2 regions of the Arthrobacter glacialis genome follow, and region 2 is predicted to be linked to the other one. Evidence: predicted binding sites of a transcription regulator. Region 2 holds the regulator's gene; the other holds the start of a gene.
The links. The regulator LexA, encoded in region 2, represses DNA repair genes until DNA is damaged. The targets are predictions, from matches to a motif close to TCGAACANNTGTTCGA.
Positions count from the first base shown of each region.

Region 1: a site for LexA is predicted at 1,744-1,759, ahead of uvrA (excinuclease ABC subunit UvrA). Genes of this name have one in related genera too.

Region 1 is NZ_PPXB01000016.1:52,143-56,409, forward strand. It holds gene CVS28_RS16660 (ABC transporter ATP-binding protein) at 1-1,331, shown strand, start outside; gene CVS28_RS16665 (GntR family transcriptional regulator) at 1,328-1,720, shown strand; gene uvrA (excinuclease ABC subunit UvrA) at 1,845-4,267, shown strand, end outside.
Region 2 is NZ_PPXB01000010.1:52,464-56,730, reverse strand. It holds gene CVS28_RS12985 (ATP-dependent DNA helicase) at 1-871, shown strand, start outside; gene lexA (transcriptional repressor LexA) at 1,127-1,870, opposite strand; gene CVS28_RS12975 (LysM peptidoglycan-binding domain-containing protein) at 2,146-2,589, shown strand; gene CVS28_RS12970 (histidinol-phosphate transaminase) at 2,700-3,797, shown strand; gene hisB (imidazoleglycerol-phosphate dehydratase HisB) at 3,976-4,267, shown strand, end outside.

The DNA.
Region 1 (4,267 bases), on a different contig from region 2:
CCGTCCTCACAGTGTGCGGCGTGCTGGGCATGATGTTCTCCATCTCGCCCATGCTTGCCGGTATCTCCCTGCTCACGGTGCCGATCGTTGCCGTCATCACCGTGATGATTGCCAAACGCTCCCAAGTGCAGTTTGCGGCGCAATGGAAGAGCACGGGCGAGCTGAACGGCCATGTGGAGGAAATGTTCACCGGCCATGAGATTGTCAAGGCCTTTGGCCAGCAGCAGGCAGCCATTGAGAAGTTCCGGGTCTCCAATGACAGCCTTTACGAATCCAGCGCCAAGGCCCAGTTTATTTCCGGCATCATCATGCCCAGCACCAACTTCATCTCCAACCTGAACTATGTGGTGGTGGCGGTGCTCGGCGGCATTCAGGTGGCCCAGGGTGCCCTGACTATCGGCAGTGTCCAGGCGTTTATTCAGTACTCCCGCCAGTTCAGCCAGCCCATGGCCCAGCTGGCCAGCATGATCAACCTGCTGCAATCCGGGGTGGCCTCGGCAGAGCGTGTCTTTGAGCTGCTGGATGCCGAGGAGCAAACCCCGGACCACACCCCGCCGGCGGTGTTGGCCGAACCTAAGGGGCGGGTGGTCTTTGACCACGTCAACTTCGGCTACAAGCCGGGGGAGCCGCTCATCAAGGACCTGTCCCTGGTGGCCGAACCTGGCCAGACGGTTGCCATTGTGGGGCCCACCGGCGCTGGCAAGACCACCCTGGTCAATCTGCTCATGCGGTTCTACGAGATCGATTCGGGCACCATCACCATTGACGGCGTCAACACGGCCCACCTGACCCGTGATGACCTGCGCAGCCAATTGGGCATGGTGCTCCAGGATGCCTGGCTGTTTGGTGGGACCATCAAGGACAACTTGAGGTACGGCAAGCTGGACGCCACCGAGGAGGAGATCATCGAGGCTGCCGTGGCCACGCATGTGGACCACTTTGTGATGTCGCTCCCCGACGGCTATGAAACAGTCCTCAGCGACGACGGCGGCGGGCTGAGTCAGGGGCAACGCCAGCTCATGACGATTGCCCGCGCGTGGGTTGCCAACCCCGGCATTCTGATCCTGGACGAGGCCACCAGTTCCGTGGACACCCGCACCGAAGTCATGATTCGCACGGCCATGAACAAACTCCGCCACAACAGGACCAGTTTTGTCATTGCGCACAGACTCTCCACGATTCGTGACGCAGATTTGATACTGGTGATGAATAACGGTGAGATCATTGAACAGGGCAACCATCACGTGCTCCTTGAACGCAAGGGTTTCTACTTCGAGCTATACATGAGCCAGTTTGGAGATCCGCTGGTGGAAGAGGTGAGTCAGTTATGAACACCATGGATATTTTAATGCGCCGCTGGCATCTGGACTCGGAGTCCACAGTGCCGCCCTATGAGCAGATCCGCTTGCGGATCCTGGACCTGGCAGCCTCGGGTGAGCTGGCCGTGGGCAGCAAACTTCCGTCGGTGCGTGCACTCGCGGCGGATTTGAGCGTGGCAGCCAACACGGTGGCCAGGGCGTACAGGGAACTGGAGCAGGCAGGCATTGTGGTGACGGCTGGACGCAGCGGCACCGCCGTGGCATCCGGCGGCGACGCCATTTCGGCCCAAGTTGCAGCGGCGGCTGACGCCTTTGCCGCCGTCGCGCGTGATTTGGGTGTGCCCCATAGCCAGGCGCTGCGCATTGTGGGCGCCGCCCTGGATCGCGCCGTCAGCGGCTGACGTGCGGCAACAACGGCGCGCGTTCGAACGAACTTTCGATTATACTTAGCAGTGAATGCGCGCGAGCCCGGCCGAGTTCTGGCCGTTCCGCGCCCACACAGTGGACAGCAATGTGAAGGAAACAATGGCCCAGTTGCACAACTCGTCAACCGATCCGCAGCGCCCCGACTTGTCGCGTTTGATAGTCAAGGGCGCCCGCGAGCACAATCTGCGCAACGTTGACCTTGACCTGCCCCGTGACGCCATGATCGTGTTCACGGGATTGTCTGGTTCGGGGAAGTCCTCCCTAGCCTTTGACACCATCTTCGCCGAAGGCCAGCGCCGCTATGTGGAATCCCTCTCCGCCTATGCCCGGCAGTTCCTGGGCCAGGTGGACAAGCCTGATGTTGACTTCATTGAGGGCCTGTCCCCGGCGGTTTCCATTGACCAGAAGTCCACCAGCAAGAACCCCCGCTCCACGGTGGGCACCATCACCGAGATTTATGACTACATGCGCCTGCTGTGGGCCAGGGTGGGAACTCCCCATTGCCCCACCTGCGGCGAGCCCATTGCCAAGCAGACCCCGCAGCAAATCGTGGACCAGCTGCTGGAGATGCCTGAGGGCACCCGCTTCCAGATCCTGGCCCCCGTGGTCCGCGACCGCAAGGGCGAGTTTGTTGAACTGTTCAAGGAACTCACCGCCAAGGGCTATTCCCGCGCCAAGGTGGACGGTGAGCAGATTCAGCTCAGCGATCCACCCAAGCTGAAGAAGACGTTCAAGCACACCATTGAAGTAGTGGTGGACCGGCTCGTGGTCAAGGACGGCATCCAGCAGCGCCTCACCGACTCCGTCGAAACAGCCCTGGGGCTGGCTGACGGCCGCGTGCTGGCCGAGCTGGTTGACCTGCCGGAGCAGGATTCCGGACGTATCCGCTCCTTCTCCGAGAACTTGGCCTGCCCCAACGAGCACCCGCTGGCCATTGACGAGATTGAGCCGCGCTCCTTCTCCTTCAACAACCCCTTCGGGGCCTGCAGCGCTTGTAGCGGTATTGGCACCAAGCTTGAAGTTGATGAAGAGCTCGTCATCCCCAACCCGTTCCTCTCGCTGCGTGAGGGCGCCATTGCCCCGTGGTCGCTGGGCACCGCCACCACTGAGTACTGGAACCGCCTCCTGGAAGGGCTGTCGGCCGAACTCGACTTCGACCTTGACACCCCGTGGAACAAGCTGGACACCCCAGTGCGCACGGCCATCCTGTACGGCAAGGACCACAAGGTGGTGGTGCAGTACAAGAACCGTTTTGGCCGCGAACGCAAGTACAGCACAGGCTTTGAAGGCGCCGTGCAGTACATCCAGCGCAAGCACATCGAGACGGAATCGGACTCCGCCCGTGACCGTTACGAAGAATACATGCGCCAGATTCCGTGTCCCGCGTGTGGGGGAGCCCGGCTTAACCCGGCCTCACTGTCCGTGCTGATCAACGGCAAGTCCATTTCCGCTGTTGCCGCCCTGTCCATGCGCGACTGCTTCGACTTCCTCTCCAACCTGGTGCTGACGGGGCGCGAAGCCCAGATTGCCAGTCAGGTCCTGAAGGAGATCCAGGCCCGCCTGCGGTTCCTGCTCGACGTCGGACTTGAGTACCTGAACCTGGAACGCGCCTCGGCCACCCTCTCCGGCGGCGAAGCCCAGCGTATTCGCCTGGCCACGCAGATCGGCTCCGGCCTGGTGGGCGTGCTGTACGTGCTTGATGAGCCGTCCATCGGTCTGCACCAGCGGGACAACCGCCGCCTGATTGAAACGCTCACCCGCCTGCGCGATCTTGGCAACACCCTCATTGTGGTCGAACACGATGAAGACACCATCAAGGAAGCCGACTGGATTGTGGACATTGGCCCCGGCGCCGGTGAGCACGGCGGCGAAGTGGTGCACTCAGGATCCTTGGAGGACTTGCTGGCCAACACCCGCTCCCTGACGGGCGACTACCTGTCCGGGCGCAAGTCCATCGCCATGCCGGCCACCCGGCGCAAGTACGACAAAAAGCGTGAACTCACGGTGGTCGGGGCCAAGGAGAACAACCTCCAAAACGTTGACGTGAAGTTCCCGCTGGGCGTGTTGACGGCCGTGACCGGCGTCAGCGGCTCCGGCAAGTCCACCCTGGTCAACGAGATCCTGTACAAGGTGCTGGCGAACAAGCTCAACGGCGCCAAGCAGGTTGCCGGCCGCCACCTGCGCGTGGATGGTTTGGAGCACCTGGACAAGGTGGTGCACGTGGACCAGAGCCCCATTGGTCGCACGCCGCGCTCCAACCCGGCCACCTACACTGGCGTTTTTGACAACATTCGGAAACTTTTTGCCGAGACCAACGAATCAAAAATGCGCGGCTACCAGCCGGGACGTTTCTCCTTCAACGTCAAGGGCGGGCGCTGCGAGGCGTGCACCGGTGACGGCACGCTGAAGATTGAAATGAACTTCCTGCCGGATGTTTACGTGCCGTGCGAGGTCTGCCACGGCGCCCGCTACAACCGCGAAACCCTGGAAGTCCACTACAAGGGCAAGTCCATTGCCGACGT
Region 2 (4,267 bases):
AGGAAGTTTCACCCCCGGCAAGGGCTACCAGAAGGCGGACGACGGCGAGCCGGCAGTCATCAACATCGCACCGCTCAGTGTGGCCATGAAACTGCGAGAGGGCCTGTTTGCTGACCGTACTGTGGTGCTGACGTCGGCAACGCTGGCCATTGGGGAGTCCTTTCAGGCAACAGCTGGCGGGCTCGGCCTGTTGGGCCCCAACGCACCCGCCTGGACAGGGGCCGACGTCGGCTCTCCCTTTGACTACCCCAAGCAAGGCATGCTCTATGTGGCAGCGCACCTGCAAAAACCCGGTTTTGGTATGTCATCCGAACAGCTCGATGAACTTGCTGCGCTGATCACCGCCGCCGGTGGCGGAACGTTGGCGTTGTTCTCCTCAAGGCGAGCAGCCGAGGATGCTGCGGAGAAACTGCGCAAGAAGCTTTCCGTCAAGATTCTTTGCCAAGGTGATTCCTCCATGGCCGGGCTCATCAAGGAATTCGCCGATGAACCCGACACCTGCCTGTTTGGCACCATGTCGCTGTGGCAAGGTGTTGACGTTCAGGGTGCCTCCTGCCGGCTGGTTGTCATCGACAGGATTCCGTTCCCGCGACCCGATGACCCCCTGGTGACAGCAAGGGCACGGGCTGTGGCACAAAGCGGCGGCGACGGATTCATCGCCATCTCCGCCACTCACGCAGCCGTGCGCCTGGCACAGGGCGTGGGGCGCCTGATCCGCTCAAGTGCCGACAGGGGAGTGGTGGCTGTACTCGATTCACGCCTGGCCAACGCCAGCTACGGCGGGTTCCTGCGCGCGGCCCTTCCGCCATTCTGGGCCACCAAGGACCGCGCCGTGGCTCTTGCCGCACTGAAGCGGCTCTCCGGGAAATAACGCCAAGGCCCAGGAACGGGTACTTTCCGGCTACGGTCACGCGAAAGGCACAGGCCCGGTATTTTCCGGCTGCTTCCCGACACGTCGGCCGCGGGCTGGGGCCACAAGAGCGAGGGACCCGCTGCGAGCTTGCGAGCGGTGGGAGCGCTTGGGGACTTTGGTGTCTCCTTGACGCAGCCTACGAAAATACCGGCGCCTGGGCCTTTCGCTGGTGTTGCTGGTGCGTGCGATGCGTGCACGCGTTGTTGGGAGCCGTCAGAGGCTGCGCAGTACTGATACAACCTTGCCCATGATGGTCGCGTGGTCGCCCAAGATGGGTTCGTAGCGCGTGTTCTGGGGCAAAAGCCAGGTGTGGCCGTCACGCTGGCGGAAGGTCTTCACCGTGGCTTCGTCCTCCAACAGGGCAGCCACAATGTCGCCGTTGTTGGCGGTGGGCTGTTGACGCACCACCACCCAGTCCCCATCGCAGATTGCCGCGTCGATCATTGAATCGCCTTGCACCTTAAGCATGAACAATTCTCCGCTGCCCACAATCTGGCGTGGCAACGGCATGATGTCATCCACGGACTGGTCGGCCAGTATGGGGCCACCAGCTGCAATGCGTCCCACAAGAGGAACAAATGCGGTGTCCGAGGAACTGCTCAGCTCAGCGAAGTTGAGTCCATTTGAGCTGCGCAACTTCGACGGGGCGCTGACCCCCTCAATCTCCACCTCGCCGTCGTCCAGAACCAGCGGGATCAAAACTTCCATGGCTCGGGGACGTTTGGGGTCACGACGCAAGTAGCCATGGCGCTCAAGCTGGGTCAACTGGTGCGTGACGCTGGAAAGGCTGGCCAGCCCCACGGAGTCGCCGATTTCACGCATGGAGGGTGGGTAGCCCTTGTCGGCAATGGAGCGCTGGATGCACTCGAGAATCTTTTTCTGCCGAACAGTGAGCCCCTTCATGCCAGCGCGACTGGGCGCTTGGGGGATGCGGTGCGGAGGTTCTTGAAGCGCCATGGTTCCGGGTCCTTTCGTGGCTGCCCTGAACAATGTCAGTGCCTGCTGGTGGACTGCATCTAGCGGCCAATCCTTGTAAACCAAGTTTAAGCCACAACAGGGGCAATATCAAACATTTGTTCTATCAACCCTTGGCAAGTGTCGTCTATAGGTGCTAAAACTGTACTAGTAGCAAATTCGAACATACGTTCTATCGAAGATATGAAGCATGGAATTTTGATCCAGTTGGCAGGTGTGGCCAAGGATCCAGATCCACGGTGAAAGGACGAGAAGTCATGAATGCAATGGTTATCTCTGCAGGAACTCTCAGCAGTACACCCAAGGCCTTGTTTGGCGGCGGCAATGTCAGTCCCCGGCACCATCAGGCGCAGCGGCAGGCCGCGCCTGCCAAGCTGACGTTGACGCGTCGAGGCCGGCTGGTGCTCCTTGGTGTCCCGGCCTTGGTGGCATCATCGATCCTGGTGTTCGTCGCCTTGGCGATTGTTTTCAGTACGTTGGCAAGCCCCGCCCATGCGGGCGTGGAACACCTGGCCGTCGACATGGACAGCTACGCCCATTCAGTGACAGTTCTCCAGGGCGACAGTCTGTGGAGCATCGCTGGCACCACCAATCCGAATCGTGACGTTCGTGAAGTGGTTCGGGAAATTGTTGCCCTGAATGAGTTGGGTACTGGTGTGCTTCAGGCAGGCCAGCGACTGTTCGTTCCCATCCCGAAGTAGAACACCTCCGGCTAGCAATCCTGCCAAGCTGGCTCCCGGAGCTCGGGCTGAAGTGTCCGCATGCTGTCACCGTTTCGGGATTTGGCATCCTTGTCAATTAAGCTGGAGCCATGGATCAGTTTGAACGTTTAGGTCAATTGCCACTCCGCGACGATCTGCGTGGACTGCATCCCTACGGCGCCCCGCAACTTGACGTTCCCATACTGTTGAACGTGAATGAAAATACCTTTGGCGTCCCGGCGGATGCCAAGGAAGCCATTCTGGCAGCCGTGGCAGCGGAACTTGAAGGCCTCAACAGGTACCCGGACAGGGAATTCACCACCCTTCGCCAGGAATTGGCGGCGTATTTGGGCCACGGCCTCAACGAAGACAACCTATGGGCCGCAAACGGTTCCAATGAAGTCCTGCAGCAAATCCTTCAGGCCTTTGGCGGTCCGGGACGCACCGCCATGGGATTCCCGCCCACATACTCCATGTACCCCCTGCTGGCCAGTGGCACAGGTACCGGCTATATCGCCGGATTGCGCGATCAGGACTACAGCTTGTCCGCGGCATCGGCGGCGGAACAGGTGAGTGCGGCCGCCCCGAACATCGTTTTCCTCTGTTCGCCGAACAACCCCACAGGAACGGCCCTCGGCCTTGAGGTGGTGGAGGCTGTTTATGAGGCAGGAGAAGCGTCACAGTGCATTGTCATTGTTGATGAAGCGTATGCAGAATTTGCCCACACAGGAACGCCCAGTGCCCTGAGCCTGCTTGAGGGCCGACCGCGCCTGGTGGTTTCACGGACCATGAGCAAGGCGTTTGCTTTGGCCGGCGCCCGCCTTGGCTATCTAGCGGCGGCGCCGGAAGTCGCTGACGCTCTCCGTTTGGTTCGGTTGCCCTATCACTTGTCGGCCATCACCCAGGCGACTGCCGTCGCGGCCCTGCGTACCTCAACATCCCTGTTGGCCAATGTGGAGGCTATTAAAGTCCAACGGGACAGGATAGTGACGGAACTGACAAATCTTGGCCTGACGCCGGCACCCTCGGATTCAAACTTTGTCTTCTTCGGCGGACTGGAAAATCCCCATGCAGTGTGGGAAGCCTTGTTGGCTGAGGGAGTGTTGATTCGCGACGTCGGAATTCCCGGGCACCTGCGCGTGACTGCCGGCACCGAAGCTGAAACAACGGCATTCCTCAGCGGCTTGCGCGCTATCCTGGCCAGCTAGTCACGCGTGAGGACAACGCTGCCAAACCGGGCACCGGAGGATTGGCAGCGGACTGTTTTGGGCATAATCATGCCTTCTCTCCTAAACTGGTGACATACAGTGAAAAGTTCGCGAGCCTAGCCCTGCCCTGCGCCTGCAGGGGCAAGAAGGCGCGGACAAAAACCAAAGGACTTGTGCAATGACTGAGAACAGCCCGCAGCCCGGCCAGGGACGCACAGCCCGTTTGGAGCGAGTAACCAGCGAGTCCAGCGTGCTGGTGGAAATCAACCTAGACGGTACCGGTGTTTCCACGATTGACACCTCAGTCCCGTTCTATGACCACATGCTGACGGCACTGTCCAAGCACTCGCTGATCGACATGAACATCAAGGCCACCGGTGACACGCACATTGACGCCCACCACACGGTGGAAGATGTGGCCATTTCCTTTGGTGAAGTTCTCAAGGAGGCCCTGGGAAACAAGGCGGGCA